DNA from 4 places in the Bacillus sp. 05T21 genome. Region 1 is predicted to be linked to each of the others. Evidence: predicted binding sites of a transcription regulator. Region 1 holds the regulator's gene; each other region holds the start of a gene.
The links. Region 1 encodes LexA, which represses DNA repair genes until DNA is damaged. Its sites were predicted from a motif close to CGAACATATGTTCG; they were not measured.

Region 1 (7,575 bases):
TTATTCAAGGTGCAAGTATTGAGCTGTCGGCTGATGGTCCGATTCGTCCGCCTTATGTTGCTTACGTGCAAGGTGGGTTAACTTATTCGCATGTAAAGATTGCGATTTGTTCTGCGATTGATGCGTTAATTGAAAAAAAACTATTAACAATTTCTTAAAGGAAAGCTGTCGATTTCGGCAGCTTTTTTCGTGTGAAAGTAATGATTTGTGCCATTAGAAAAAAATGAAAAAATTTACAAAAAAAATCATGTAAGAAAAGCTAACATCTATTGACACTAAACATAACATGGTATAAAATGAGAAACAGTTAAGGCGAAGGAGGAACTGAAACAATGAAAGAAGATAGACGTTCTGCTCCGCTGTTTCCAATTGGTATTGTAATGGATTTAACACAATTATCTGCACGTCAAATTCGCTACTATGAAGAGCATAATCTTATTTTTCCAACCCGTACAAAAGGGAATCGTAGATTATTTTCATTTAACGATGTAGATAAATTGTTGGAAATTAAAGATTTGTTAGATCAAGGCTTAAATATGGCCGGAATTAAACAAGTATTGCAAATGAAAGAAAATCAAACAGAAGCAGTGAAAGTAAAAGAAGAAACGAAAGAAATTTCAAAATCCGAGCTTCGCAAAATTCTTCGAGATGAACTACAACATACAGGTAGATTTAATCGGACCTCATTGCGACAAGGTGACATTTCAAGGTTTTTTCACTAAAGATAACTGATTCTGAAGGTGTTTAGAGGGACTAAGGAGGAATTTATAATGGCTAGGTACACAAAAGAAGATATTTTCCGTTTGGCGAAAGAAGAGAATGTAAAGTATATCCGTCTGCAATTTACGGACCTTTTAGGGGTAATTAAAAACGTAGAAATTCCAGTGAGCCAATTAACAAAAGCTCTTGATAACAAAATGATGTTTGATGGATCTTCTATTGAAGGTTTCGTACGTATTGAAGAATCTGATATGTATTTATATCCGGATTTAGATACTTGGGTAATTTTCCCTTGGACAGCTGAAAAAGGTAAAGTAGCTCGTTTAATCTGTGATATTTACAATGCTGATGGTACTCCATTTGATGGCGACCCACGTAACAACTTAAAGCGTGTGTTAAAAGAAATGGAATCATTAGGATTCTCAGATTTCAATCTTGGACCAGAGCCAGAATTCTTCCTATTTAAAGTTGATGAAAAAGGAAATCCAACATTAGAATTAAACGATAACGGTGGATACTTCGACCTTGCGCCGATGGATCTAGGGGAAAACTGCCGTCGTGATATCGTTCTTGAACTTGAAGAAATGGGCTTTGAAATTGAAGCATCTCACCATGAGGTTGCGCCAGGTCAACATGAAATTGACTTTAAATATGCAAATGCAATTCGCTCATGTGATGACATTCAAACATTCAAGCTTGTTGTAAGAACGATTGCTCGTAAACATGGTTTACACGCAACATTTATGCCGAAACCATTATACGGTGTGAACGGTTCAGGTATGCACTGTAACTTATCACTATTTAAAAATGGTGAGAACGTATTCTTCGATCAAAACGGTGATTTACAATTAAGTGATGATGCTCGTCACTTCATCGCAGGTATTTTAAAACATGCGCCAGCATTTACAGCGGTAGCAAACCCAACTGTAAACTCTTACAAGCGTTTAGTACCTGGATATGAAGCTCCATGTTACGTAGCATGGTCTGCACAAAACCGTAGTCCATTAGTGCGTATCCCTGCATCTCGTGGTATTAGTACACGCGTAGAAGTACGTAGTGTTGACCCAGCTGCAAACCCATATTTAGTAATGGCTACATTATTAGCAGCAGGTCTTGACGGAATTAAAAACAAATTAACTCCGCCAGCTGCAGTAGATCGTAACATCTACGTAATGACAAAAGAAGAGCGCGAAGAAGCAGGTATCGTTGACTTACCAGCAACATTAGCGCAAGCGTTAGTTACTTTACAATCTAATGAAATCGTATGTGGCGCATTAGGTGATCATTTACTTGAGCACTTCATCGAAGCGAAAGAGATTGAGTGGGATATTTTCCGCACGCAAGTTCACCAATGGGAACGCGATCAATATATGTCTCTATACTAAGAGAGAAAAAAGCCTTGATACTACGGTATCAGGGCTTTTTTTATTTGTGGGCAAATATAAAGGCTTGTGAAATGAATTGGATGGGTGCCCGCAAAAAGTCATGTGGATTATTTAAAATGCGTGCTAGCTATGAATGGAAATGTGGAAGTTGAAATATGGTGTGGATGTATTTAATTCGAAAATTAAGTATTGAAAAATATAGTACCTTGCAATAAACAATACTAAGTGTTATATTGTGGATATAATAGGTACCGTGTATTGAATAGTACTAAAATGAGAAAGGGAGATTGTCCTTGAACGTTCAGTTTAAAAAAGGTGTGTTAGAACTGTGTGTATTGGCACTTGTAAAACGTAAGGATTGTTATGGATATGAACTTGTTCAGCAAATTTCTAATAAATTTTTAATATCGGAAGGTTCTGTATATCCGTTATTACGTCGTTTAACGAAAGAGGGATATTTTCAAACGTATTTAAAAGAATCCACGGAAGGACCGCCCCGTAAATATTATCAACTAACAGAGCAAGGAGAGATGCAACTTACTTTATTAGTAACAGAGTGGCGTGATTTTGCTAAAGGTGTTCAAGAAATTATTGAAGGGGTGGAATGGGATGAGTAAAGAACGGTTTCTTAAAGAATTATCAAGTCATCTTAGAAAGTTACCAGAAGAAGAGCGACAAGATATTTTATTTGATTATGAAGAGCACTTTCAGTTTGGGATGGAAGAGGGGAAAACTGAATCAGAAATAATAAAGGGACTTGGCTTTCCGAAAGTAATTGCGAAAGACTTGCTTGCTTTGTATCGCTTTGATGAGATGAAAAAGGATCCATCGACTTCGAATATAACAAGAGCTGTCATGGCAGCGGTTGGACTTAGTTTGTTTAATTTTATTATTGTGTTAGGCCCGTTAGTTGCAATTATAGCTTTTATATTTTCCTTTTGGGTCGGTGGGATTGCTAGTGTAGTGACACTATTTTTCGTTATTGTAAAAGTATTTATGGGCACTTTTATATGGTTGGATCTTTTCGTTAGTATAACGTTTGTCGGAGTAGGTTTGTTGTTATGTATTGTAGCTTATTATAGTACGAAGTGGTTTAAAAGATTATGTGTACGCTATGTAGTCTGGAACTTCAAAATGATAAAAGGGGAGTAGATGATGAAAAAGATATTATTAGTAGCTATCGCTTGTATCATTATTGGAGTAATAGGGATTTCACAAACATATGAAAAAGCAGTACAAACTGCAGAAAAAGGAGATAAAGAGGACGTAATTAAAAACGAAACGCTAAAAAATGTAGAAGTTAAGTTAGATGCGGGAGATATTGTTGTCCAAAAATCTCCTGATTCCTCTTTTTATGTAAAGCAAAAAGGAGACGTAAGTAAACAGGAGATTCGTATTGCTGAAGATGGTGATACATTAAAAATCATAGGGGAAATAGAAAAAGGTGTTTCATTTGATTTTTCATTTTACAATTTCGGATTTCAAACGCCTACATTGACTATATTAGTACCTGAACGTTCTTATCAAGAGATAAAAGTAAATTCATCCGCTGGACAAATAGAAATAAGTAATGTGAAAAGTGACCGCGTAAGTGTTGAAACACTCGCCGGAGAAGTGGATTTGAAATATGTAACAGCAAAGAGTGTGGAGGGGTCTACAAAAGCTGGTGAGGTGAATTTTAAAAAAGTAACAGGGAAAGTAACAGCAAAAACGGCTAGTGGGGATATAGATATTATTGATCATGATTCTAAATATGATTTAGAGGTAAGTTCAACTGCTGGAGATGTAGATATTACTTTATTGGAAAAACCACAAGATGCAGTTATAACTGGGCAAACTGCTGCTGGAGACGTGACAATTTTTAATGAAGACAATAAAAATATAACGATTGGTAATGGTAGTAAAAAGATTAGCGGTAAAACCGCTGCTGGAGATGTTACTATTGAAACGCGTTAATAATTAATGAAACGCATTCTTTTGAATGAACGGAAATCTATCAAAATATAAAAAGAAGATAATTACCTATATAAATAAGGGAATTATCTTCTTTTTATTATTTTTAATGTAAATCACGATATACGCCAATTACTTTTCCAATAACTGACACTTGTTTTAAAATAATAGGTTCTAGTGAAGAGTTTTCCGGTTGTAGACGGAAATGATCTTTTTCTTTATAGAAACGTTTAACAGTTGCTTCGTTATCTTCTGTTAAAGCAACTACAATTTCACCGTTGTATGCAGACTGTTGTTGGCGAACAACAACTAAATCACCATCAAAGATACCGGCTTCAATCATGCTATCTCCAGAAATGCGTAACATAAACACTTGATCTGCTCCAGCAACGATACTAGCTGGAAGTGGGAAGTGATCTTCTACACTTTCGACTGCTGTAATCGGTAAACCGGCAGTAACTTTTCCGATGATTGGAACTTGAATAACAGATTGTGTTTCCGTTCGGTTGTCACCTAAAATTTCAATTGCGCGTGGTTTTGTTGGATCGCGTCGAATATATCCCTTTTCCTCTAGTCGTGATAAATGTCCGTGCACTGTAGAACTAGAAGCAAGGCCGACTGCTTGACCGATTTCACGTACGGAAGGCGGATATCCTTTTTCTTGTACTTTTAGCTTAATAAAGTCGAGAATGTCTTGCTGGCGTTTCGTTAACTTTTCCATGTTTTCTAACACCTCGTTTTCTTTCATTTTTCTTATTATTAAGTATAACATGCGAAAAAACATTCTACAAACATAAGTTCGAACGAAAGGCAAATTTATGATACACTATAAGGAAAATATAGTGAGAAAGAAGGGTTCAAAATGAATGCAATTATTTATGCACGTGTGAGCACAACAAAAGAAGAACAGGAAACATCATTATTGCGTCAAAAAGATGAATTATTGCATTTAGCTGAGCGCTATCAAATGGATGTTACAAAGGTAATTGAGGAGCAGGCTAGCGGTTATACAATTGAACGTGATGGCATATTAGAAGTGCTAGATACAATTCGAGATGAACAAGTTGATGTACTACTTATACAAGATGAAACGCGTCTTGGTAGAGGAAATGCAAAGATTGCATTAATGCATTGTTTACATAAAGAGGGGATAAAAGTTTATACGCACACGCATAGTGGTGAATTACAGCTTTCAGATTCTGATTCGATGGTGCTAAATATAATTGGGATCGTTGAAGAGTATCAAAGAAAGATCCACAATTTAAAAATTAAACGTGGCATGCAAAGAGCAGTGGAGAAAGGATTTCGTCCAGAAAATAATTTGAAAAATCGTCATTTAAGCGTAGGACGTGAGAAAAAAGAAGTGCCAATTGAGGAAATTGTACGTTTGCGCCGGAATGAATTAACTTTTGAAGAAATTGCAGCAACACTTCGTGGTTTTGGTCATGATGTTTCAAAAGCAACTGTACATCGAAGGTATGTAGAATATACAAAGCAATTGCTTGATAAAGAGGAATAACTATTGTATGATAATAATCAGTTTTGAGTAGAAGGGGGATTCGAGATGCCAAGTCAAGAACTCATTGAACGCATTAACTTCTTAGCGAAAAAAGCAAAAGCTGAAGGCTTAACTGAAGAAGAACAACGTGAGCGCCAATCGCTTCGTGAACAATATTTAAAAGGATTTCGTCAAAATATGTTAAACGAATTAAAAGGAATTAAAGTCGTTAACGAAGAAGGAACGGACGTTACACCGGCGGAATTAAAAGCTTTAAAAAAGCAGGATAATGCAAAATTAAATTAAAAGATGGGCATAGCCCATCTTTTTTTTATTTGTTAAAATTGTTATTTAATAACTTTCCAGTTTTCATTTTTCGTTGCTTCTATCCTTTTATGCTTCAATATATAGTTAGCGATAAGTTCAGACATATCTGTTGGTATGTCTTTTACTACTGGTTTATTTTGAAACATAAAGAAGTTCCCGCCACCGCTTGCACGATAATTATTCATAACAACGTCATATTCTTCATTCATATTAAGAGGAGCGCCTTTATACTGCAAAGACTCTACTCTCTCTCCAATTGGTTTTGAAATGTTTAATACATACGAAATCCCTTCCCACATATCGTAATTAAAGTGTTGTGGTTTTGGCTCTATATAGGCAGGGTTTACGATGATGGTTCCATCTGCTTTTAATGTGAAATAAGAAGCAGAGAGTTCGAGAGCATCTTTTATATCCGCTCCGGTTATTCTAATTACTTTTAATGTATTTGGATAAATATAATTAGAAACGATGTCACGCATTGTTACATGTTTCGGGAAACCAGGAGATGTATTATGAAACAAACTTGTACAAGAAATTGAAACATTAGCTATATCCATCTGTATTTTATTTATGAATTCAATAAAAGGATGGTCTTGCAAACGTGTTTGCATAGCATCGGAAATTTGCATATCCCCATAAATTATTCCAATAGGTTTATCAAGCCAATTTTGTGTTTTCTCTTCATAATTGGCAACCAAGGAAAGAACATCTTGGTCTGCCGCAATTCCTTGTACGGGCAATAACTCTGAATAACTCTCTTTTTTCACCCATTTTTGTTCTGCTTTTTCGAATGTTACTGTTACTTTTCCAACTGAGTGTCCATTGCATCCGGTCTGTAAAATTGTTACACCATTAATCACGGTGTGAGCGATTTCTCGGTGTTGGTGGCCTGTTAGTAAAATATCTATGCCTTCAATTTCATGGCACATTGCATATCCTTGGTTTTCACCTGTTAAAACTTCAGTCGGTACTCCGGTTTGTAAATCACGTTCAAATCCCCCGTGATAGGCTACGACTAGTAAATCTGGTTTTTCATGTTTACGGATGTAAGAAACCCATTTTTTTGTTGTTTCAAATGCATCTTCAAATTGTAAATCTTTAATATGATGTGCTTGTTCCCAATGGGGGATGTAATGCGTTGTCACCCCTAAAATAGCAATTTTTATATTTGATTCAATATGTTTTATTATATATGGTTTCCCGAAATAAGGTTCTTTTCTGTTTTTATCTAAAATGTTTGCTGATAGATAAGGGGAATTTGCAGTAGCCACAGCATTATTTAATATATCCATTCCATAATTAAATTCATGATTTCCGATAATTGCAATGTCATACTCTAAGTAGTTGGCTAATAAGGACATTGGGTTTTCCATATCTTTTTCGTATGTAGCGTAATGATAAGTAAATGGTGTTCCTTGAATGAAGTCCCCGTTATCAATCAGAAGAACGTTTGCATTTTGAGAACGTTCTTTTTTTATGAGAGTAGAAATTTTAGCTAAACCAATTTCTGCTTTGGAGTTATCTTGGTAGTGAATTGGATACACAGTACCATGTACATCGCTTGTTAATAAAATATTTAAAGTTACAATTTGATTTTGATTCAACACCATTCACCTTTTCTATAGTTATCTTTCAATTAATCATATCAAATATATGAAAAGAATTTTAATGTGAATGTATAGAATGTGTAAA
Region 2 (7,575 bases), on a different contig from region 1:
TTCGTGATAGTCAGGAATATGATGAATTTACATTAAGTGTTAGAAAATTCCTAGTGAAATATTAACAGTGTAAAAACTCTCTCGGTTACTCATCATAAGGGGGAGCTTTTCGAAAGAGAAGTTCATTCTAACAGAGGGGGTTTTTGTATTGAATACGAAAGTAAAAGTTATTGCTGCTTCTTTGTTAGTTACCAGTGCATTAGCTGCATGTGGTACACCAAAAGATAATAATGCGATGGATGGACGTAACTATAATTACGAGCGTACATCTTATAATGATACACACCGATATAATGATAATGTAACGCGTAACGATCGTTATACAGATTATGTAACATATAGAAACGGTCGTAATGACGCAGGATCCAACTATTATCGTGATGTAAATTACAACGGGCAAATTGCTAATCCACACCCAACTCGTAATATTACAATGAACAATTCATACATTAACAATGATGGTAAAACTGCGGAGAAAATTACGAATCGTGTGAAACGTATGAATAACGTAGACCGAGTTTCTACAGTTGTATATGGAAACGATGTAGCGATTGCGGTAAAACCGCGTAATACAGCGACGAATGAAACAGCAATGGCGAACGAAATTCGTCAAGCTGTTGTGAATGAAGTTGGAAATAGAAACGTATATGTTTCTGTAAGAAATGACATGTTTACTCGTGTCGATGCAATGAGTACGCGTTTACGTAACGGCACAGCTACAAACGATTTTAATCGTGACATAACAAATATGTTCCGAGACATTCGTTACGGTCTGACTGGTACTATGCGATAACAAATTAAAGAGGAAGGGCTAGCCCTTCCTCTTTATTCATCGTTGTCTTGTAAACGTCGTTTTTTTATAAAATAACTAATGGAGTAAGACGCTAAAAAGCATATGAAGAGAATACCACCTGTTAAAATAGCTTCAAATAGAGGTCTTTCTGGACTGAAAATGATATAAATAATAGCCATGATAATTCCTACAATAAGAGAGCGTAAAATAATTTTGTAATAAGGAGTTAACTTTATTTCCTTTTCGCTTTCTTCTACATCGATAGAAACGCTTAACTGTAAATAACTAAGTACAATACTTGTAAGAATAAATAATAACCACAATGGAGATTTCGTAATTTGATCCATTCCTTCTGTGAATCCGATATAGCCTAAAATTCCGATTATACCAATTGATTGAAAAAGAAAGGCAATACGTATGTTTTTTAACGTTTGAAGTATGAGGCGTTCATCTTTAATTTTTTTCAAGGCATTCATCCCCTGTTTATATTTATAGTATTAATTGTAATATATATATTACATTAATCAATTTATAGTTTACATAAATTTCAATTGGTTGAAAGAGGAAGAAAAATATATTTAGAAATATATTGCGCTTCTACCTTGTTAATGTTATATTAGCAAAGCGATGAGCTAATTTACGTAAGTCGAGAGATATGCTTAAGTGCTAAACACGCGAATGTGGTCGCCTGGTCTTTCGCCGTAAACGCATCAGACGCCTGCTTTGCAGGCGTCTTTCATTTTATATAAAAGTAAATGATACATGCAGATGAGGATTAACCCTTATCTGCATTTTTTATTTTCCTTAGAAATTTAATGCTATTGTTTATATGGATAAAACCCCCATTTCCGGAAAAGCTACAAATGAAAGTATGATTTTGCCTAGAAGAGGTGAACGGAAATGAAATGGATGCTAATTGCAGTGCAAGCTTTTGTTGTGATGTTTTGCTTAGCTTATGGATCCGATGTGAGGGCAGAAATAACAGAAAAAGTACCTGAAGTTACAATTTTATTAGAGCGTATGTATGTTGATGGAGAAGTAAGCGAGGAAATACTGACAGAAAAAGTAGCGGATTTAGAAAAGTTTTTGCAGCAATATAAAGAATGGCAACTTGTTGATCGTGATGATGTGCAAATCGTATTACAAAGGAAAGTTGATGATATTTCTCCTTTACTGAAAACGAGCGGTTATTTTGGTGTTTCAGAGGAAGGGATATTGCAAATTTTTAAAGGGGTACCGAAAAGTGATAACGCGATCCATTCCTTCTTTCAAATTGATATGAAAAAGCTTGAAAGTTATGAGCGTGCGGAATTGAAACGTGGTATTCGCATAAAATCAAAAGAAGGTTTTGTAAAGACAATCGAAAAAATGAAGCAGTACGCAGTGCAAAATAAGAAAAAAAGCAGCTCAGGGTGAGCTGCTTTTTTTCTTATTTATTCTTAGCTAAAATCTCTTTTGCGATTTCATCAATTAGCATATCTTTTCCGATTGGATTGAATGCTTTCGTATTGAAGATTTCATTCGATACTTCATATACGTGATTGTTTTTTACTGCTTTATTATCTTTCCAAACCGCACTGTTTTTATAGTCTTCGTACACTTTATCAGCTTCTCCGCCGAAGTTTACAATAAACATTTGATCAGGCTGGAATGCAACAAGGCCTTCAAGTGATACTTGTGCCATCGTTTGTTTTAAATCTGTGCCTTTTGTTGCTGGAAGTTTTAAGTCGTTAAAGATGATGTCACCATATCCGAAGCTACCGTATACACGGAAGTTTTGTGGTGTTACTGCAACGAACATAAAGTTCTCATCTTTTGTTTTCTCTTTAATTTTTTTAGATAAAGAGTCTGCTTTTTTATCGTAATCTGCAATCCATTTGTCGGCTTTCTTTTCTTCGCCAAATAGTTTACCTACTTCTTTAAACTTACCGCGCCAGTCTTCTAGATTTGTTTCTAGAACAACTGTCGGTGCCACTTTTTCTAGTTGATCATAAATTTTCAATTGACGATTGTTTAAAATAATTAAGTCTGGTTTTAAAGCTGTAACAGCCTCTAGGTCAACTTTAGGTGCCCAGTACCAGCCGACTGCCTTTACCCCGTCTAGCTTGTCCGTTAAGTGATTTTGGATTTTATCTTTATATGTGTTTGCTGTGCCAACAGGTTTATGTCCAAGGATTAATAATTCCTCTGTTGATCCAGATAAATCAACAATTCTCTTTGGATTAGCTGGAATTGTTGATTCCCCTTTAGCATGTTTTACAACTTTTGTTTTCGGTTGTTCTTTTGCTTTTGCTTCTTCTTTTTGAGAAGAACAGCCAACGATAGAAAGAACAACTAGCATAATAGTAAATAAAATAAATAGCTTTTGTTTCATCCTGATGTAACTCCTTTAATTAATATTGATAATCATTATCGACTTCTGTATATTAATGTTCTTTTTGTATTTATGTCAATAGAAAAAAACGGAAATTGTAAACGGGGAACATTTGTTGGGGCAGTCTCGCTTTTCTATTGTTAAATATGTTAAAATGGAATACATGATTTGAGAGGGAGAGATCGTATTTTGTTTGAATATGTTACAGGTTACGTGGAGTATGTAGGACCGGAATATGTCGTAATTGACCATAATGGAATTGGTTATCAAATTTTCACACCAAATCCGTATGTATTTCAAAGAAGTAAGCAAGAAATCCGTGTCTATACATATCATTATGTGAGAGAAGATATTATGGCACTTTACGGGTTTAAAACACGTGAAGAGCGTTTATTATTTACAAAATTGTTAGGTGTATCGGGGATTGGACCAAAAGGTGCTCTTGCAATTTTAGCTTCTGGTCAAACCGGACAGGTCGTTCAAGCGATTGAACATGAAGATGAGAAGTTCTTAGTGAAGTTCCCAGGCGTCGGAAAGAAAACAGCGCGCCAAATGATTTTAGATTTAAAAGGAAAACTAGCAGATGTTGTACCAGATGCGTTTGTTGATTTGTTCTCAGATACTGAAAGTTTTGATGCGAAGAAAGGTTCATCAGTTGAACTTGATGAAGCACTGGAGGCACTGCGTGCACTTGGCTATGCAGAACGAGAAGTCTCTCGCGTTGTACCAGAGTTATTAAAAGAATCACTAACGACGGATCAATATATTAAAAAGGCACTTAGTCTTTTACTAAATGGTAAGAGGTGAGTATAATGGACGAACGTCTCCTTTCAGGGGAATCTGGATACGAAGATGCGGATTTAGAGTATTCATTACGGCCACAGACGCTCCGTCAGTATATTGGCCAAGATAAAGCGAAACATAATTTAGAAGTGTTTATTGAAGCGGCGAAAATGCGTGAAGAAACGTTAGATCACGTACTTTTATATGGCCCACCTGGACTTGGTAAAACGACGCTTGCGAATATTATTGCCAATGAAATGGGTGTTAACATTCGAACGACGTCAGGTCCCGCAATTGAAAGACCAGGAGATTTAGCGGCTGTATTAACAGCACTTCAGCCAGGAGATGTATTATTTATTGATGAAATTCATCGTTTGCATAGATCTATTGAAGAAGTGCTATACCCAGCGATGGAAGACTTTTGCCTTGATATCGTTATTGGGAAAGGACCGTCAGCTCGCTCTGTACGTCTAGATTTACCTCCATTTACGCTAGTTGGGGCAACGACGCGTGCAGGTGCATTATCAGCACCACTTCGTGACCGTTTCGGTGTACTTTCACGATTAGAGTACTATACAGTAGATCAGCTTTCTGCGATTGTAGAACGTACAGCAGAAGTGTTTGAAGTTGAAATAGATTCGTTAGCAGCATTAGAAATTGCAAGACGTGCCCGTGGTACACCTCGTATTGCGAATCGTCTATTACGACGTGTACGTGACTTCGCACAAGTTCGCAGTGACGGAACGATTGCGATGGAAATTACACAAATGGCGTTAGAACTATTACAAGTAGATAAATTAGGACTTGATCATATCGACCATAAATTACTGCTTGGTATTATTGAAAAGTTCCGCGGTGGTCCAGTTGGATTAGAAACTGTTTCAGCAACGATTGGAGAAGAATCGCATACGATTGAAGATGTGTATGAACCGTATTTATTACAAATTGGCTTTTTACAAAGAACGCCAAGAGGTCGGATCGTAACACCGCTTGCATATGAGCATTTCGGAATGGAGATGCCAAAAGTATGACGGAGATGCCAAAGCTGCTTATTACAGCTGGTATTTTGCTCATTGTTGTTGGATTAGCTTGGAAGTTCATAGGAAGGCTTCCAGGCGATATTTTTGTGAAAAAAGGTAACGTTACCTTTTATTTTCCTATCATTACATGTATTGTGTTAAGTATTGCATTATCTTTCATTATGTATATAATAAATCGATTCAAATAAGAAATAGGTGGATACAGTTATGGATATTAATCTGTTTGATTTTCATTTACCAGAAGAACTCATTGCACAAATTCCGCTTGAAGAGCGTGAAACATCAAGATTGATGGTGTTAGACCGTGAAACAGGAGATATTGAGCATAAACATTTTACGGACATTCTTTCTTACTTACAAGAGGGGGATTGCTTAGTTTTAAATGAAACGAAAGTGATGCCAGCTCGCTTGCACGGTGTGAAAGAAGATACAGGTGCACACATTGAAGTGCTTCTTTTGAAACAAGAGGAAGGCGATAAGTGGGAAACGCTTATAAAGCCAGCGAAGCGTGTAAAAGAAGGAACTGTCATCTCTTTTGGTGAAGGAAAGTTAAAAGCAACTTGCATTGGAACAGCAGATCAAGGTGGGCGTCAACTTGAGTTTTCATATGACGGCATCTTTTATGAAATTTTAGACGAGCTTGGAGAAATGCCACTTCCTCCATATATTAAAGAGACGCTAGAAGATCGCGATCGTTATCAAACGGTATATGCGAAGGAAATCGGTTCAGCAGCAGCACCGACGGCTGGCCTTCACTTTACAGAAGAGTTACTTGAGAAATTGAAGCAAAAAGGCGTCGGGTTAGCATTCATTACACTCCATGTAGGACTTGGAACATTTAGACCAGTTTCTGCAGATACTATTGAAGAGCATCATATGCACGCAGAGTATTACCATATGTCTGAAGAGACTGCGGCTTTATTAAACCGCGTGAAAGAGGATGGCGGCCGTATTATTACTGTAGGTACGACATCAACACGTACGTTAGAAACGATTGCGACAGATCATAGTGGTAAGCTTTGCGCAGCTTCTGGCTGGACAGATATTTTTATGTACCCAGGATATGAATTTAAAGCAATTGATGGTTTAATTACAAACTTCCATTTGCCGAAATCAACATTAATTATGCTTGTAAGTGCATTTTCAAATAGAGATAATGTACTTCATGCTTATAATGAAGCAGTAAAAGAAAAATATCGTTTCTTTAGTTTCGGTGATGCGATGTTCGTTGCATCTCACGCTAAAATGAGAAACAAATAAAAGGAGTAAATTATGACAGCAATTCGTTATGAATTTATTAAAACTTGTAAACAAACGGGTGCGCGTTTAGGTCGAGTGCACACGCCACACGGCTCATTTGATACACCGACATTTATGCCAGTTGGTACACTTGCAACAGTTAAAACAATGTCACCAGAAGAATTAAAAGCAATGGATTCTGGCATTATTTTAAGCAATACGTATCATTTATGGCTACGTCCAGGCCACGAAATTATTCGTGAAGCAGGTGGCTTGCATAAGTTTATGAACTGGGATCGTGCAATCTTAACGGATTCAGGTGGATTCCAAGTATTTAGCTTAAGTGATTTCCGACGCATTGAAGAGGAAGGTGTTCATTTCCGCAATCACTTAAATGGCGATAAATTATTCTTATCTCCAGAAAAGGCGATGGAAATCCAAAATGCATTAGGTTCAGATATCATGATGGCATTTGATGAGTGTCCACCGTTCCCTGCTACTTTTGAATACATGAAAAAGTCTGTAGAGCGTACAAGCCGCTGGGCAGAGCGTTGCCTAAAGGCGCATGAACGTCCACAAGATCAAGGTTTATTCGGTATTGTACAGGGCGGGGAGTTTGAAGAGCTTCGTCGTCAAAGTGCGAAAGATCTTGTTTCAATGGACTTCCCTGGCTATGCTATAGGCGGTCTATCTGTTGGTGAACCGAAGGATATTATGAATCGTGTTCTTGAGTTTACAACACCACTTCTTCCTGATGATAAACCACGTTACTTAATGGGTGTAGGTTCTCCTGACTCGTTAATTGATGGTGCGATTCGCGGTGTTGATATGTTTGACTGCGTACTTCCAACTCGTATCGCTCGAAATGGTACATGTATGACAAGTGAAGGTCGCTTAGTTGTGAAAAATGCGAAATTCGCTAGAGACTTCGGGCCGCTTGATCCGAACTGTGATTGCTACACATGTAAAAACTATTCTCGTGCGTACATTCGTCACTTAATGAAATGTGATGAAACGTTCGGAATTCGTTTAACGTCTTATCACAACCTTCATTTTCTGTTAAACTTAATGGAGCAGGTGAGACAAGCTATTCGTGAAGACCGTCTTGGCGATTTCCGCGAAGAGTTCTTTGAACAGTATGGCTTTAATAAACCGAATGCTAAAAACTTCTAATACATAATTTAAAAGGAGGAACACAAGATGAATGCAGGTATGATGAATATCGTTATGATTGTTGCGATGTTTGCGATTTTCTATTTCTTATTAATTCGCCCGCAACAAAAGCGTCAAAAAGCAGTTGCACAAATGCAAAATGAAATCAAAAAAGGTGATGCTATCGTAACAAT
Region 3 (7,575 bases), on a different contig from region 1:
TAGCGCGTGGTTATAAAGAGCGCGGCATGGCAGCGTACTCTGAATTACAACAAGCAGAGTTCGCAGCAGAGAAATACGGTTACTCAGCAACGCGCCATCAACGCGAAGTAGGAACAGGATACTTTGATGAAGTAGCACAAGTGATTACAGGCGGTACTTCATCAACGACTGCTCTAAAAGGATCCACAGAAGAAGAACAGTTTACGAAATAAAGGTATAAGTAGGTGCCCCCCAAAAAATTTTTGGGGCACTTTTCTTATTTATTATTACGTCGCTGACATTGTTAAACTTTGTCGGAAAGTGGATGTGATTTTATTTGTCGTCGTATTGTGGGACGTTCACTTCTATTTAAAATATCCAATCCAATATAGTGAATATACCAATAATAGCAGTAAAAAGAAGGAATGCGAATAATGATAGACAGCCCCATGTAAATAGTTTGTCTTTCCATGTTTCTTCATAATCATCAATTAGTTTCTCTATCACTTTTTTCTGCAATGGCTGTAAGGGACGTTCGGTGTGTAGTCCTGTAATAATGTTACGATCTCCTTTGAATTTTAAAGCACGTACAATATGATAAGAGTCGTTTCCCATCGATTTTTCAAATTGTAGACATGCCGCGTGCATAACATCTGTTTTCTCTTTTTCAAGATACCAATACCGTCCAGCCATTTCTGGGTATTGTAATGTAAAGTAAATGTCACCGAGTTTTTTCCTAATTTCTAATTCATTCGGATAAGTAGCGATTAATCCGTGTAATCTATCTCTTGCTTTTCCAAGGTTGTTATTTTCAATATCTTTTTCAATTCTCTTTAATGTTTTTTTAGGGATTATTTCTGTCATACACGCCTCCTTATTAGAATAGGTGTGGTTATATTTTATAAAAAATACTAAAATTTAGAAACTTTATTTTTAAAAAGGATTGTACATTCTATTTTAAGTATGCTATGATAATACCAGTTGAATAATTAAATTAAGCAATCCATATATTATCAAGTGCCGAAAACAAACGGGGAAAAGTATGTGAGAACTAGTTTATGTTTCGAATTTGATAATGTGTGGATTCTTTTTTTATACATGAAGACTAAATAATAAAATGTATTTTCTTAGGAGGAAATAATTATGACAGTTACAGGACAAGTAAAATGGTTTAACAACGAAAAAGGCTTCGGTTTCATCGAAGTTCCAGGCGAAAACGATGTATTCGTACATTTCTCTGCAATCGAAACTGATGGTTTCAAATCTTTAGAAGAAGGCCAAAAAGTTAGCTTCGAAATCGAAGATGGCAACCGTGGACCTCAAGCTAAAAACGTAATCAAACTATAATTTTATAGTTTATTATAGAAAAAAGGATGGCTTATGCCATCCTTTTTTTGTTGTTGAGATATACGATATTTATATTAGTAATAAAGACAGCCTAAAAAGTACGATTGAAGAAATAAAGGCGTACTCGAAAACTTATGAAAATGATAAAGTGACGGTAATTGATTTGAGGAAGTCTCATTCTCGTTATTTAGATCAAGAACCATATATAATCATAGTACAGGTTGAAAGAGATACAGAGAATCTTGGAAGAAAAAATAGTAGGTTTTTTTGAGGATGAAGAAGAATGAAGGAAATGGTAATCAGTATGTAAAAAGGCTTTCCCGTAAAGGAAGGCCTTTTAGTGTTCTTTCACAGCTTTTTTCTTTTCACGTTTCTTGCATTCTGGACATTTAGATTTACGAAAAGGCTTCGCGAAGAACAGTAAAATAAAAAATAAACCGAATATAATACTCGCTGAATTTTTTACGATAACAATGCTACTATTTTTCATTTGAATTGTTGGATGATCTTGATTTTCTTCCATGAGAGACCTCCGTATATTTGATTTATATTTTAATTATAGCAAAATTAATTGCTGTAATTATATGAAAAGGGGAATGTGTTAAACATATTACAAATGATATAAATTCTTTTTTCGTATATAGAATCCTTTTTTTTATACAGATTATTCCTTTAATATTCACATATCATTATTAACAGATTTGTATTATATTTGATTTATTATAAGTATTTGTAAAGAATCGTGGAATGTAAACCATTTCCTTTTCGTAGGTGCTACTATAAAAGGGAAATGAAGAAGGGAAATTAAATAGCAATCGAAAATTAAAAAAAGAGAGGTGAAAAATCTGTTACTAACAAAAGAGCGAGTATAGATAAAAGTATTCTTAGCGTGCAAAAACTACATACTTTAAGGATATACATTTGCCTATATTTGTAGTAGCAGACAGTAGACTATGGAAAGTAAAGTAGAACGTTATGTCGAAAACTATGTTGTAAGCAAAAATACAATGGCCTTACTTCCTGTTGTTCTAGGAGAAAAGAAAGTTGTTACGCGAATTGTTGAAATGGAAGATTCTTTTTTCGTATTTCAAAAGCCTCTTGATATTATAGAGAGAAGCTGCCGGAAGCATGGTTCTAGTTTCTTTGGAAGAAAAGAAGGAACGAAGGAGTTAACTCGTATTACACATAAAGCTCCTATCGCAATTAGCCCGACAGATCAACTTTATTTTTTCCCTACGTATTCTTATTCTCGAAAAGAGTGTGCGTGGTTGTCTCATTTTCATATTGAAGATAATAAAGAATTAAAAGATGGAAATCTTATTATTAGATTTATAAATGGTTTCGCTGTGAAACTAGAAATGTCAAAAAGTAGCTTTGAAAATCAGCAAAATCGTACAGCGAAATTACGGACAGAGTATGAAGATCGTAAGAAAAAACAAGGAAATCCTTGCTTTAAAGAGATTGATAAAAATGAAGAATCTAAATTAACACCAGCATATGAGAAAGTGTATTTTGTGAAGGAAGGCGAAGTGTGAGAGGGAAAGGATGGGGAGACTCATCCTTTTTATTTGTCTGTTTTTGTCGGAAAGTCGATAAAAATCAAATTGTAGTCGATGTATTCAGAAGATTACCGAAAAAATTATCAAAAAATATTGTTCCTCAAACAACCAAACGTACAACAAACCTTGTCGAATATTGAAAGATTATTATAGCATAATAATGAAGGAATTCTAGCGAATGATATGGAAACTTTAATAAATACATCTCCATATGTCGTATCTACCATTTCCTCTTTCATTTAAGCGATGATACAGTAGAGGTAGTAATTAGAGTAAAGGGGTAAAGTGTAGAATGGATTTTCAAACAATCAAAGAGTATTTTTCACCAGAAAATATGGATCATATTGTTGAAAGTTATCGTGCGTTCGGACCGCTTCTCGGTATTGGCTTACCGATGATAGAGGCGCTTATTCCGGCATTGCCACTCATTGTGTTTGTGTTGGCGAATGCTGTTGCATTTGGTTTTTGGTTCGGTTTTCTTTATTCATGGATTGGGTCAGTAATTGGTGCAATGCTTGTATTTTTCATTATTCGTAGCTTTGGAAGAAGTCGTTTCTTTTCTTTTGTAAATAAGCATGAGAGAGTGCGAAAAGCGATGGGATGGATTGAAAGAAAAGGGTTCGCGCCAATCTTTGTTATATTTTGTTTTCCGTTCACACCATCTGCGCTTATAAACGTTGTAGCTGGTTTATCTCGCATTAGCGTAAAACAGTTTGGACTAGCATTAGCATTTGGAAAGCTTGTTATGATCTTTATTTTAACGTATATCGGTCATGATTTAGTGTCATTTATTCATAAGCCGGTGAAATCGGTTATTGTGGGCGTTGTTATTTTTATTTTATGGTATGTCGGTAAAAAAATTGAAGTAAAGTTAGAACTACAGTAGGAAAAGTCTTCTTTGTCCCGCTATTTGAGGGCAATAAAACTCCCACCAAAAAATTCGACTGAAGCAAAGAAGTTAGGTGGGAGATCAAACTGCCCGTAAATGCCCGATTGGTGCGGGCTAATAATCGGTGGGGGATGAACAAAACCCCCACCGATTAAGTTTCACTTTATAAATGCAAGCTTCATTATTAAAGGGCGAGGGGAGAAGCGAATGAAGAAAACTTTGAAAAAAGAAGGGCTAGAGTGGATAAGAACAATTTTAATTGGTGTACTATTAGCTGTATTTTTTCGAACGTTTTTCTTTTCAACGTACGTTGTAGAGGGGAAGTCAATGATGCCGACATTGCAAGATGGAAATATGCTCGTTGTGAATAAGGTGAGTTATCAAGTAGGGGACTTGAATCGATTTGATGTCGTCGTTTTTCATGCGAATAAAAAAGAGGACTATGTAAAGCGAATTATCGGTTTACCTGGGGATCATATCGAATATAAGCATGATAAATTATATATAAACGGACAATTCGTGGAGGAACCTTATTTAGAGACGTATAAGAAAGAGACGAATGGACGGCAATTAACAGGTGATTTTAAATTAGAAGAATTAACGAAAGAAAAGTTTGTACCACCCGGTTCTATTTTTGTAGTTGGTGACAACCGCCTTGGTAGTTGGGATAGTAGGCACTTCGGCTTTGTGAAAGCTGATACAGTTGTCGGTAAAGTTGATTTACGATATTGGCCGATTCAAGAGGTACAAACGAATTTTTCAAAAGGCTGATATAATAAAATGAAGTATAAGGAAAAGACAAACGAGTATGTTTGTCTTTTTTATCGTCCTATAATACAATTGTGATAGCAAACTAACGTTCGTTATGTAAGTGAAAGGTGGGGTTACATGTCACTTCGATTTGTGATTGGTAGAGCTGGAAGTGGAAAAAGTACACTTTGTTTACACGAAGTGCAAGAAGAGTTAAAACAGCGCCCAAGAGGGAAAACAATATTATATCTTGTGCCAGAACAGATGACATTCCAAACGCAGCAGGCGTTAATTGGGAGCGAAGATGTAAGAGGTTCTATTCGGGCACAAGTTTTTAGTTTTTCGCGATTAGCGTGGAAGGTGCTGCAAGAAGTTGGCGGAGCGAGTCGTCTTCATATTGATGAAGCTGGTGTACATATGTTGCTTCGTAAAATTGTAGAATCTCGTAAAGATGGACTATCTGTGTTTCAAAAAGCAGCGGAGCAAAACGGTTTCTTTGAACATCTTGGTAGTATGATTGCTGAGTTTAAACGTTACAATGTGACGCCGTCTAACGTATATGAAATGTGGCAACAATTAGACACACATAGCAGTAGTGCAGAGCAAAAGCTACTAGCGAATAAAGTGTATGATTTACAGTTACTATATGATGATTTTGAACGTGCTTTAATCGGAAAGTATTTAGATTCAGAAGACTACTTACAATTATTAATTGAGAAGCTTTCAGACTCTGAGTATGTAAAAGACGCGGAAATTTATATAGATGGATTCCATTCATTTTCTCCTCAAGAGCTAGAAATCGTTAGAGGGCTAATGAGATTAGGAACAAGAGTAACAATAACATTAACGATAGATGAAAAAACGTTAGCGCAGCCAGTGAATGAACTAGATTTATTTTATGAAACGACGTTAACGTATGAAAAAATAAAACAAGTAGCGCGTGAAGAGAAAATAGAAATTGAAAAAACAATTCCACTTATGGAACAACCGCGTTTTCATTCTCCAGCATTAGCTCATTTAGAAACACATTATGAAGCGCATCCGAATGAAAAGTATCATGGTGAAGCGAGTGTGACAATTAGTACAGCAGCTAATTTACGAGCTGAAGTAGAAGGTGTAGCTCGTGAAATTAGAAGACTTGTGGCGGATGAAGACTATCGTTACCGAGATATCGCAGTCCTTCTTCGTAACGGAGAAAGTTATTACGACGTAATGCGAACGTTATTTACGGATTATAATATCCCACATTTCATCGATGAAAAACGCCCAATGTCACATCATCCGCTAGTAGAATGTATTCGTTCTGCACTCGAGATTATTAGCGGGAATTGGCGTTATGATGCAGTATTTCGCTGCGTGAAAACAGAGCTTTTATATCCATTAGATGTAAGAAAAGAAGCGATGCGCGAAGAGATGGATGAGTTTGAAAACTACTGTTTAGCGTACGGTGTACAAGGGAAGAGATGGACTTCTGAAGATCCGTGGATGTATCGTCGTTATCGTTCTCTTGATGATGCGAGCGAAATGATAACAGACAGTGAGCGTGAAATGGAAGAGAAAATAAATCGACTTCGCGACGTTGTAAGAACGCCAGTTATTCGTATGCAAAAAAGACTGAAGCGTGCTGGAACAGTTATGCAAATGTGCGAAGCGGTATATTTATTTTTAGAGGAGCTTGACGTTCCGAAAAAACTAGAAGAATTACGTGCTCGTGCAGAAGAAAATGGAGATTTCTTATTTGCGACAGACCATGAGCAAGTATGGGAAGAAGTGATGAATCTTCTTGATACGTTCGTTGAGATGCTTGGCGAAGAGAAGATGTCCCTTTCAATGTTTACGGAGGTTATGTCGACAGGTCTTGAGGCACTTCAATTTGCGAACATTCCGCCGTCACTAGATCAAGTGTTAGTTGCTAATATTGATCATTCTAGATTATCAGATATTAAAGCGACGTTCATTATTGGAGTAAATGAAGGAGTGATTCCAGCAGCGCCTATGGATGAAGGTATGCTTTCTGATGAGGAAAGAAATGTTCTCACCGCTGCAGGTATCGAATTAGCACCAACGACGAGACAAACTTTATTAGAAGAACAGTTCGTTATGTATCAAATGGTGACGAGAGCATCTGAGAAGTTATACATTTCCTGTCCGCTTGCGGATGAAGAAGGAAAGACGTTACTTGCTTCTAGTTTTATTAAAAAAATAAAAAGAATGTTCCCTGATGTGAAAGAATCGTTTATTACGAATGATGTAAATGACTTATCGCGTTCGGAACAAATCTCATATGTAGCAACGCCAGAAGTAACATTGTCTTATGTCATGCAGCAATTGCAAACGTGGAAGCGTTACGGATTTGAAGGCAATTTAGACTTTTGGTGGGACGTATATAACTTCTACGTTACTTCAGATGAATGGAAGCAAAAAAGTAGCCGTGTGTTATCAAGTTTATTCTACCGAAATCGTGCACAGAAACTAAGTACAGATGTAAGTAGGGATTTATATGGAGATACAATTAAGGGAAGCGTTTCTCGTATGGAGCTATTTAATCGCTGTGCGTACGCTCATTTTGCTCAGCACGGTTTATCGCTAAGAGAGCGTGATATTTTCAAACTTGATGCGCCAGATATCGGTGAGTTATTCCATGCAGCGCTGAAGAGAATTGCAGACAAGTTATTACGTGAAAATCGGACTTGGGCGGATTTATCAATAAAAGAGTGTGAACACCTTTCTGCTTTAGTAATAGAAGAAATTGCACCGTTATTACAAAGACAAATTTTATTAAGTTCGAACCGTCATTTCTATTTAAAGCAAAAACTACAACAAATCATTTTCCGTACGTCACTTATTCTTCGTGAACATGCGAAGTCGAGTGGATTTGTACCAGTTGATTTAGAAGTACCGTTCGGTATGGGCGGGACTGGATCTCTTCCACCAATGGAATTTGCGTTGCCAAATGGTGTGAAGATGGAAGTAGTTGGCCGTATTGACCGTGTTGATAAGGCGGAAGATGAGTGTGGTACGTTCCTTCGTATTATTGATTATAAATCAAGT
Region 4 (7,575 bases), on a different contig from region 1:
CCTGACGGAATTGGAAACTTGCATTTAGCTTATGAGCAATTAAAAGTTCGTTTAGAGGAAGAGGGCTTGTTTTCTCAAGTTTATAAAAAAATAATTCCTCCGTATGCTAAAACAATAGGTGTAATCACGTCGCCAACAGGAGCAGCAATTCGCGATATTATAACAACAATTAAACGTCGTTATCCGATTGGAAATGTTATTGTGTTTCCTGTACTTGTACAAGGGGAGTCAGCAGCTCCCTCGATTGTACAAGCAATTCGTACAGCGAATGAAATGGGAGATATTGATGTTTTAATTGTTGGACGTGGTGGAGGCTCTATTGAAGAATTATGGGCCTTTAATGAGGAAGTAGTTGCAAGAGAAATTTTCACAAGTGAGATTCCGATTATTTCGGCTGTAGGCCATGAAACAGATTTTACAATCGCAGATTTTGTCGCGGATTTACGTGCACCAACACCGACTGCAGCAGCTGAGTTGGCGGTACCTAATACTATAGAGTTACAAGAAAAGGTATTACAAAGAACTCTGAGATTGCAAAGAGCAATGAGAGAGAGAGTACATAAAAAAGAAGAAAAACTGCAAGTGTTACAAAAATCTTATGCGTTCCGTTATCCAAGGCAAGTGTACGAGCAAAAAGAAGAGCAGTTAGACAGGGCTCTTGAACAACTTGTTTTAGCGAAAGAGCGTTATATAGATAAAAAAGTAAATCAATTAAAGCAACTTTCATTTTATTTAGAAAAGCACCACCCATCTCAAAAAATTATACAAACGAAAACGGCAATTGAAACGTTGCAAAAGCAGTTGCAACGTGAAATGCAAACATTACTTCAAACGAAGGAGTTCGTATTTGTGAGAGCGGCTCAAAAGCTTGAGGTATTAAGCCCGCTTAAAGTAATGATGAGAGGGTATGGGCTTGTATACGATGAAGAGAAACAAGTATTAAAAAGCGTGAAAGATGTTAGCCTTGGAGATGCTGTTTCGGTTCAATTACAAGATGGAATACTAGATTGTAGCGTATCAAGCATAGAGGAGCGTGAATTGAATAATGGAAAATAAATTAAGCTTTGAAGAAGCAATTTCGCAGCTTGAGCATCTCGTTTCTAAGCTTGAACAAGGTGATGTACCTTTAGAGGAAGCAATTTCTTATTTTAAGGAAGGCATGGAATTATCTAAGCTTTGTGATGAGAAATTGAAAGATGTACAAGAACAAATGGCAGTTATCCTTGGGGAAGATGGAGAGCTTAAACCGTTTACTGCTTTAGGAGATGAAGCGTAGTGACACATATAGCTTTTGATGCTTTTTTGAAAGAGAGTAAAACTTTCGTAGAAGAAAAGCTTGTAAGCTATGCAAATGAATTACAATGTCCAAATGTGCTTCGTGAAGCGATGGCATATTCTTTGGAAGCGGGTGGGAAACGTCTCCGCCCGTTACTTTTATTTGCAACGTTACAAGCGTTTGGGAAAGAAAGAAATCTTGGAGTGGGTGCAGCTTGTGCCCTTGAAATGATTCATACATATTCGTTAATTCATGATGATTTACCTTGTATGGATGATGATGATCTAAGACGAGGAAAGCCTACAAATCATAAAGTATTTGGTGAAGCAATGGCAGTTTTAGCGGGAGATGGTTTGTTGACATATGCTTTTCAAGTTATTATGGCATATGAGCAAAAAGAAATCTCTGCTGAAAAAAAAGTAAGACTTGTACTTGAGCTTGCGAAAGCAGCAGGACCTGAAGGAATGGTTGCTGGACAAGTGGCAGATATGGAAGCTGAAGGAAAACGACTTACAATTAATGAATTAGAGTACATTCATAATCATAAGACAGGTAAACTGCTTGAGTTTGCTGTACTTGCAGGCGCGATACTTTCTGATGCTACAGAAGAGCAAGAAGAGAAGTTACTTGCATTTGCGAAATATATCGGTCTAGCTTTCCAAATTAGAGATGATATTTTGGATGTAGAAGGAACAGAAGAAGAGATTGGAAAACCGATTGGTAGTGATGCTTCCAACGAGAAGAGCACATATACGACGTTATTTACTGTAGATAGAGCAAAATCTATTTTAGAGGAGAAAATTGCAAAAGCAAAAGATTCTATTAGCTCCTTACAATTACAAGATGAATATTTACTATCTATTTGTGATTTAATCGCAAAACGTAATAACTAATATAACAGCGTTTCCATTTGTTGAGTCATTCATCATTTTATGATATAAATGTAGGAAAAGGTTTTTCTTTTCTTGTTATTGGCAAAAATATATGTAGATTACATTGCCGTTATCACTTCGTGTTAGCGGCTATTTTTTTCATCACGTAAAGAAATATGATGTATAATATGATAAGTGAAAAAATGGAAGTGTTTTCTGAAAGCAGGACAAGATAAAAAGAATAGAAAAGATAATTTCTTGTGTTGTGTAAATGTTTCTTATAATATTTGACATGTTGACAGATTATGAAATGAAAGTGAGTGATCCATGTGGATCTAACGCAAATTCAAAACCCTAGTTTTTTGAAAGATATGTCTATCAGTGAACTAGAGGGGTTGAGTGAGGATATTCGTAAGTTTTTAATTGAAGAGCTCTCTCAAACAGGTGGACATATTGCACCTAATTTAGGTGTAGTAGAACTCACAATTGCTCTGCATAAATTATTTGATAGTCCGAAAGATAAGTTTTTATGGGACGTAGGACATCAATCCTATGTACATAAAATTTTAACAGGGCGTGCGAAAGAATTCGGCACATTAAGGCAATACCAAGGTCTATGTGGTTTTCCAAAACGCTGTGAGAGTGAGCATGATGTTTGGGAAACTGGTCATAGTTCAACGTCGTTATCTGCTGCAATGGGAATGGCTCTAGCACGTGATTTAAAGAAAACGGAAGAATACGTTATACCAATCATTGGCGATGGTGCATTAACAGGCGGAATGGCTTTAGAGGCATTGAACCACATTGGGCATGAAAAAACGGACATGATTGTTATTTTGAATGACAATGAAATGTCAATTGCACCAAACGTCGGTGCACTTCATAATGTACTTGGTCGTTTACGTACCGCAGGGAAGTACCATTGGGTAAAAGATGAACTAGAGTATATATTGAAGAAAATCCCAGCAGTCGGCGGGAAAGTTGCTGCGACAGCAGAGAAAATAAAAGATAGTCTAAAATATTTACTAGTATCAGGCGTCTTTTTTGAAGAATTAGGCTTTACATATTTAGGTCCGGTCGATGGGCATGATTATGAAAAGTTATTCGAAACGTTGCAATATGCAAAGAAAACAAAAGGCCCAGTACTTGTTCATGTTATTACGAAAAAAGGAAAAGGTTATAAACCAGCTGAAAGTGACGTTATTGGAACTTGGCACGGAACAGGACCGTATAAAATTGAGTCAGGTGACTTCGTTAAACCGAAAGAAGTTGCACCAGCATGGAGTGCTGTTGTTAGTGAAACAGTGCTTAAGCTAGCGAGAACGGATGAACGTATCGTTGCAATTACGCCTGCAATGCCTGTTGGATCGAAACTTGAGAAATTCCAAAAAGAATTTCCGGATCGCATGATTGATGTAGGTATTGCAGAGCAGCATGCTACAACAATGGCAGCTGGTATGGCAACACAAGGGATGAAGCCGTTCTTAGCAATTTATTCAACATTTTTACAAAGAGCATATGACCAAGTTGTTCATGATATTTGTCGCCAGAATTTAAATGTTTTCATTGGAATAGATCGCTCTGGATTAGTAGGAGCAGACGGTGAAACGCATCAAGGTGTATTTGACATCGCGTTTTTACGTCACTTGCCGAATATGGTGCTTATGATGCCGAAAGATGAAAATGAAGGTCAACATTTAGTATATACAGCGATGCAATACGAAGATGGACCGATTGCTTTACGTTATGCACGCGGAAATGGACTTGGCGTTCAAATGGATGAAGAATTAAAGGCGATTCCAATCGGTACATGGGAAACGTTAAAAGAAGGCACACAAGCAGCAATTTTAACGTTTGGTACGACAATCCCGATGGCAATGGAAGCAGCTGAGCGTCTTGAACAAGCTGGAGTATCAGTGAAAGTAGTGAATGCTCGCTTTATTAAGCCGATGGACGAAGCATATTTACATGAGCTTTTAGGGAAAAATATACCGATTTTAACGATTGAAGAGGCTTGTTTAATCGGTGGCTTTGGAACGGGAGTAGTTGAATTTGCTTCTGAGAACGGATACCATAGTGCTTTAATTGAACGAATGGGTATTCCTGATCGCTTCATAGAGCATGGTAGTGTAACAAAACTGTTAGAAGAAATTGGTTTAACGACAGATGCTGTTGTAGACCGTATTCATACAATGATTCCATCAAAACAAAAAAGGGCGTAACAAATGAGCGTAAAAAAAGAAAGAGTAGATGTACTATTAGTAGAGCGAGGACTTATAGAAACGCGTGAGAAGGCTAAACGTGCTGTTATGGCAGGTCTTGTATATGCGAATGAAATGAGACTCGATAAGCCAGGGGAGAAAATCTCACAAGATACGGAGATTACGGTGAAAGGGCAAGTCATGCCGTATGTAAGCCGTGGTGGTTATAAGCTTGAAAAGGCATTAGAAACATTTCAACTTGATTTACAAGATAAGGTTATGATAGATATTGGTTCATCAACTGGTGGTTTTACAGACTGTGCGCTTCAAAATGGGGCGAAGTTATCCTACGCATTAGATGTAGGATATAATCAACTTGCGTGGAAATTGCGTCAAGATGAGCGTGTTGTTGTGATGGAACGAACGAACTTCCGTTACGTGACACCGGCAGATTTAGAGCGTGGTTTACCGCAGTTTGCAAGTATTGATGTTTCATTTATATCATTAAGGCTTATATTGCCGGTTTTAAAAACAATGCTTATGCCAAATGGTGATGTAGCTGCATTGATTAAACCTCAGTTTGAAGCTGGACGAGAACAAGTCGGGAAAAAAGGCATTGTTCGTGATAGAAAAGTACATGAAGCTGTCGTGGAAATGATTGTCGATTTTGCTCTTAAGGAAGGCTATAATATCGAAGGTTTAACATTCTCACCAATTACAGGCGGGGATGGAAATATTGAATTTTTAATTCATCTAAAGTGGCACGGTGAGCGTGAGAATGGCGAAAATCATTCTCCGGTTTCTATTGAGCAAGTTGTTACAGAAGCACATGATGTTCTAAAACAAAAAGGGAAAGGGGAATGACATATGTTGTTCCTCTTTTTGTTGTAATCGTATAATGATTGTAAAAACAATTGTGTACAAGTAATGGATTATACGGTAACATAAATAAATGAAGTATACCAATGTTTAAACTATGGTAAGAGATAGTGTGAGGTGCAAATGTATGAATAAAGGTCAGCGCCATATTAAAATCAGGGAAATTATTGCTAACAAAGAAATTGAAACACAAGATGAACTAGTTGATATTTTACGTAATGTGGGGTTTAATGTAACGCAAGCAACAGTATCGCGCGATATTAAAGAACTGCACTTAGTGAAGGTGCCATTACATGATGGCCGCTATAAATATAGCTTGCCAGCAGATCAACGATTTAATCCGTTGCAAAAATTAAAACGAAATCTAGTGGATTCATTTGTAAAATTAGACACGGCAGGACATATGCTTGTGCTAAAAACATTGCCTGGTAACGCTCATTCACTTGGGGCACTCATTGATCATTTAGAGTGGGATGAGATCGTCGGAACCATTTGTGGTGATGATACTTGCTTAATTATTTGCCGTACACCTGAAGATACAGGTGTTGTCTCTGATCGTTTCTTAAATATGCTTTAACAGAAAAATCTTGTTTACTTTCCTCTGTAAAGTGGAAAGTAAACAAGATATTTTTATTGGCGAAAAATACGGATTTTCAAATACAATACATTATTTTTTTGAATGAAGTTAGAAAATAGGTGGATTGACCCGTAAAACGAATGTTTGGTACAATGGAGCGGGTTAGAAGAGTAATTTATACATACAAACATATAGTATAACTATTTGAATGAAGAATACTGAGAAAAGCCCTTAATAGGGGATTAGTTTATAACGAGGTGAATGGGGCATTGTTATCGGAATTATCGATCAGAAACTTTGCTATTATTGAGGCATTAAATATTTCTTTTCAAAAAGGTTTAACCGTTTTAAGTGGTGAAACAGGAGCTGGAAAATCCATTATTATTGATGCAATTAGTTTGCTTGTTGGTGGCCGTGGTTCAGCAGAATTTGTTCGATATGGAACAGAAAAGGCTGAGATAGAAGGCTTATTCTATGTAGAAGATGACAAACATCCATGTATCGCAAAGGCAGAAGAGTTAGATATAGAAATAGAAGATGGCATGATTATTTTGAAGCGTGACATCGCTGCGAACGGAAAAAGTGTCTGTCGTGTAAATGGGAAACTTGTTACACTCAGCATATTAAAAGAGATTGGAAAAACGCTAGTTGATATTCATGGACAGCATGAAACACAAGATTTAATGAATGAAGAGCGTCATATGTTTATGCTTGATCATTTTGATGGAAATCGCATTGTTAAACAATTGGGCATATATCAAAATGTATATACAGACTATGAGAAGTTAAAAAAACAGCTGAAATCTTTAAGTGAAAATGAACAACAAATGGCCCATCGTCTAGATTTAATTCAATTCCAACATGAAGAAATTCGTAAGGCGGATTTAAAAATGGATGAAGAATATGAATTGACTGAGGAACGATTAAAAATCTCCAATTTTGAAAAGATTTATAAAGCATTAGGAGATGCGTATCGTTCGTTAAGTGGGGACGGACAGGGATTGGATCACGTAAGAAATGCAATGGGACAAATGGAGAGTATTACGCACTTAGATGAAGCGTATCAAGAAAATCATGATTCTATTGCAAATAGTTATTACTTATTAGAAGAAGTTGCATACCAGCTTAGAGAAAAATTAGATATGATGGAATATGATCCGAAACGTCTAGATGAAATTGAAACACGTTTGAATGAAATCCGTATGTTAAAGAGAAAGTATGGAAATACTGTAGAAGAGATTTTAGCGTATGCTGATAAAATTGAACAAGAAATTTTTACGATTGAAAATAAAGACGTACATATTGAAACGACGAGAAAGCAGTTAACGAAATTAGAAGGTGTTATTGTAAAAGAAGCAACGTTGTTAAGTACTATGCGTCATGAGCTTGCAGATCATCTTACAAGCGCTATTCATCAAGAATTAAAAGAACTATATATGGAAAAAACGAAATTTGAAGTGAGAATTATGAAGAGGGTAGGAAATGTAGAAGAACCTCTCGTGGAAGGAACACCGGTAAAACTTACGGCGGATGGCTACGATCATGTGGAATTTTATATTTCAACGAATCCGGGTGAACCGTTAAAGCCACTTTCAAAGGTCGCTTCTGGCGGAGAGTTATCTCGTATTATTTTAGCTTTAAAAAGCATTTTTTCTAAGCATCAAGGTGTTGCATCTGTTATTTTTGATGAAGTGGATACGGGTGTGAGTGGTCGGGTTGCACAGGCTATTGCGGAAAAAATTTATCGTGTATCAGTAAACTCGCAAGTAC

Region 2: a site for LexA is predicted at 3,273-3,286, ahead of ruvA (Holliday junction DNA helicase RuvA). Genes of this name have one in related genera too.
Region 3: a site for LexA is predicted at 4,624-4,637, ahead of addB (helicase-exonuclease AddAB subunit AddB). Genes of this name have one in related genera too.
Region 4: a site for LexA is predicted at 5,939-5,952, ahead of recN (DNA repair protein RecN). Genes of this name have one in related genera too.

The regions. Positions count from the first base shown of each region.
Region 1 covers NZ_JBFTMD010000006.1:239,680-247,254, reverse strand. Annotated here, with positions in the region: gene AC1DKZ_RS14930 (methionine gamma-lyase family protein) at 1-158, shown strand, start outside; gene glnR (transcriptional repressor GlnR) at 333-722, shown strand; gene glnA (type I glutamate--ammonia ligase) at 771-2,105, shown strand; gene AC1DKZ_RS14915 (PadR family transcriptional regulator) at 2,399-2,722, shown strand; gene AC1DKZ_RS14910 (DUF1700 domain-containing protein) at 2,715-3,257, shown strand; gene AC1DKZ_RS14905 (DUF4097 family beta strand repeat-containing protein) at 3,258-4,061, shown strand; gene lexA (transcriptional repressor LexA) at 4,165-4,779, opposite strand; gene AC1DKZ_RS14895 (YneB family resolvase-like protein) at 4,921-5,577, shown strand; gene AC1DKZ_RS14890 (DUF896 domain-containing protein) at 5,623-5,862, shown strand; gene AC1DKZ_RS14885 (bifunctional metallophosphatase/5'-nucleotidase) at 5,904-7,487, opposite strand.
Region 2 covers NZ_JBFTMD010000001.1:729,724-737,298, reverse strand. Annotated here, with positions in the region: gene AC1DKZ_RS03925 (YhcN/YlaJ family sporulation lipoprotein) at 149-793, shown strand; gene AC1DKZ_RS03920 (branched-chain amino acid ABC transporter substrate-binding protein) at 826-1,260, opposite strand; gene AC1DKZ_RS03915 (BofC C-terminal domain-containing protein) at 1,694-2,209, shown strand; gene AC1DKZ_RS03910 (iron-hydroxamate ABC transporter substrate-binding protein) at 2,223-3,167, opposite strand; gene ruvA (Holliday junction DNA helicase RuvA) at 3,357-3,974, shown strand; gene ruvB (Holliday junction branch migration DNA helicase RuvB) at 3,980-4,981, shown strand; gene AC1DKZ_RS03895 (DUF2905 domain-containing protein) at 4,978-5,178, shown strand; gene queA (tRNA preQ1(34) S-adenosylmethionine ribosyltransferase-isomerase QueA) at 5,198-6,250, shown strand; gene tgt (tRNA guanosine(34) transglycosylase Tgt) at 6,263-7,402, shown strand; gene yajC (preprotein translocase subunit YajC) at 7,430-7,575, shown strand, end outside.
Region 3 covers NZ_JBFTMD010000002.1:504,971-512,545, reverse strand. Annotated here, with positions in the region: gene aceA (isocitrate lyase) at 1-212, shown strand, start outside; gene AC1DKZ_RS07605 (DUF6584 family protein) at 349-843, opposite strand; gene cspA (RNA chaperone/antiterminator CspA) at 1,123-1,326, shown strand; partial or broken gene AC1DKZ_RS07595 (hypothetical protein) at 1,385-1,613, shown strand; gene AC1DKZ_RS07590 (hypothetical protein) at 1,664-1,849, opposite strand; partial or broken gene AC1DKZ_RS07585 (RNA-guided endonuclease TnpB family protein) at 2,153-2,230, shown strand; gene AC1DKZ_RS07580 (competence protein ComK) at 2,280-2,861, shown strand; gene AC1DKZ_RS07575 (TVP38/TMEM64 family protein) at 3,178-3,771, shown strand; gene lepB (signal peptidase I) at 3,982-4,545, shown strand; gene addB (helicase-exonuclease AddAB subunit AddB) at 4,663-7,575, shown strand, end outside.
Region 4 covers NZ_JBFTMD010000001.1:518,865-526,439, reverse strand. Annotated here, with positions in the region: gene xseA (exodeoxyribonuclease VII large subunit) at 1-1,056, shown strand, start outside; gene xseB (exodeoxyribonuclease VII small subunit) at 1,046-1,276, shown strand; gene ispA ((2E,6E)-farnesyl diphosphate synthase) at 1,276-2,169, shown strand; gene dxs (1-deoxy-D-xylulose-5-phosphate synthase) at 2,478-4,370, shown strand; gene AC1DKZ_RS02720 (TlyA family RNA methyltransferase) at 4,374-5,213, shown strand; gene argR (arginine repressor ArgR) at 5,356-5,805, shown strand; gene recN (DNA repair protein RecN) at 6,075-7,575, shown strand, end outside.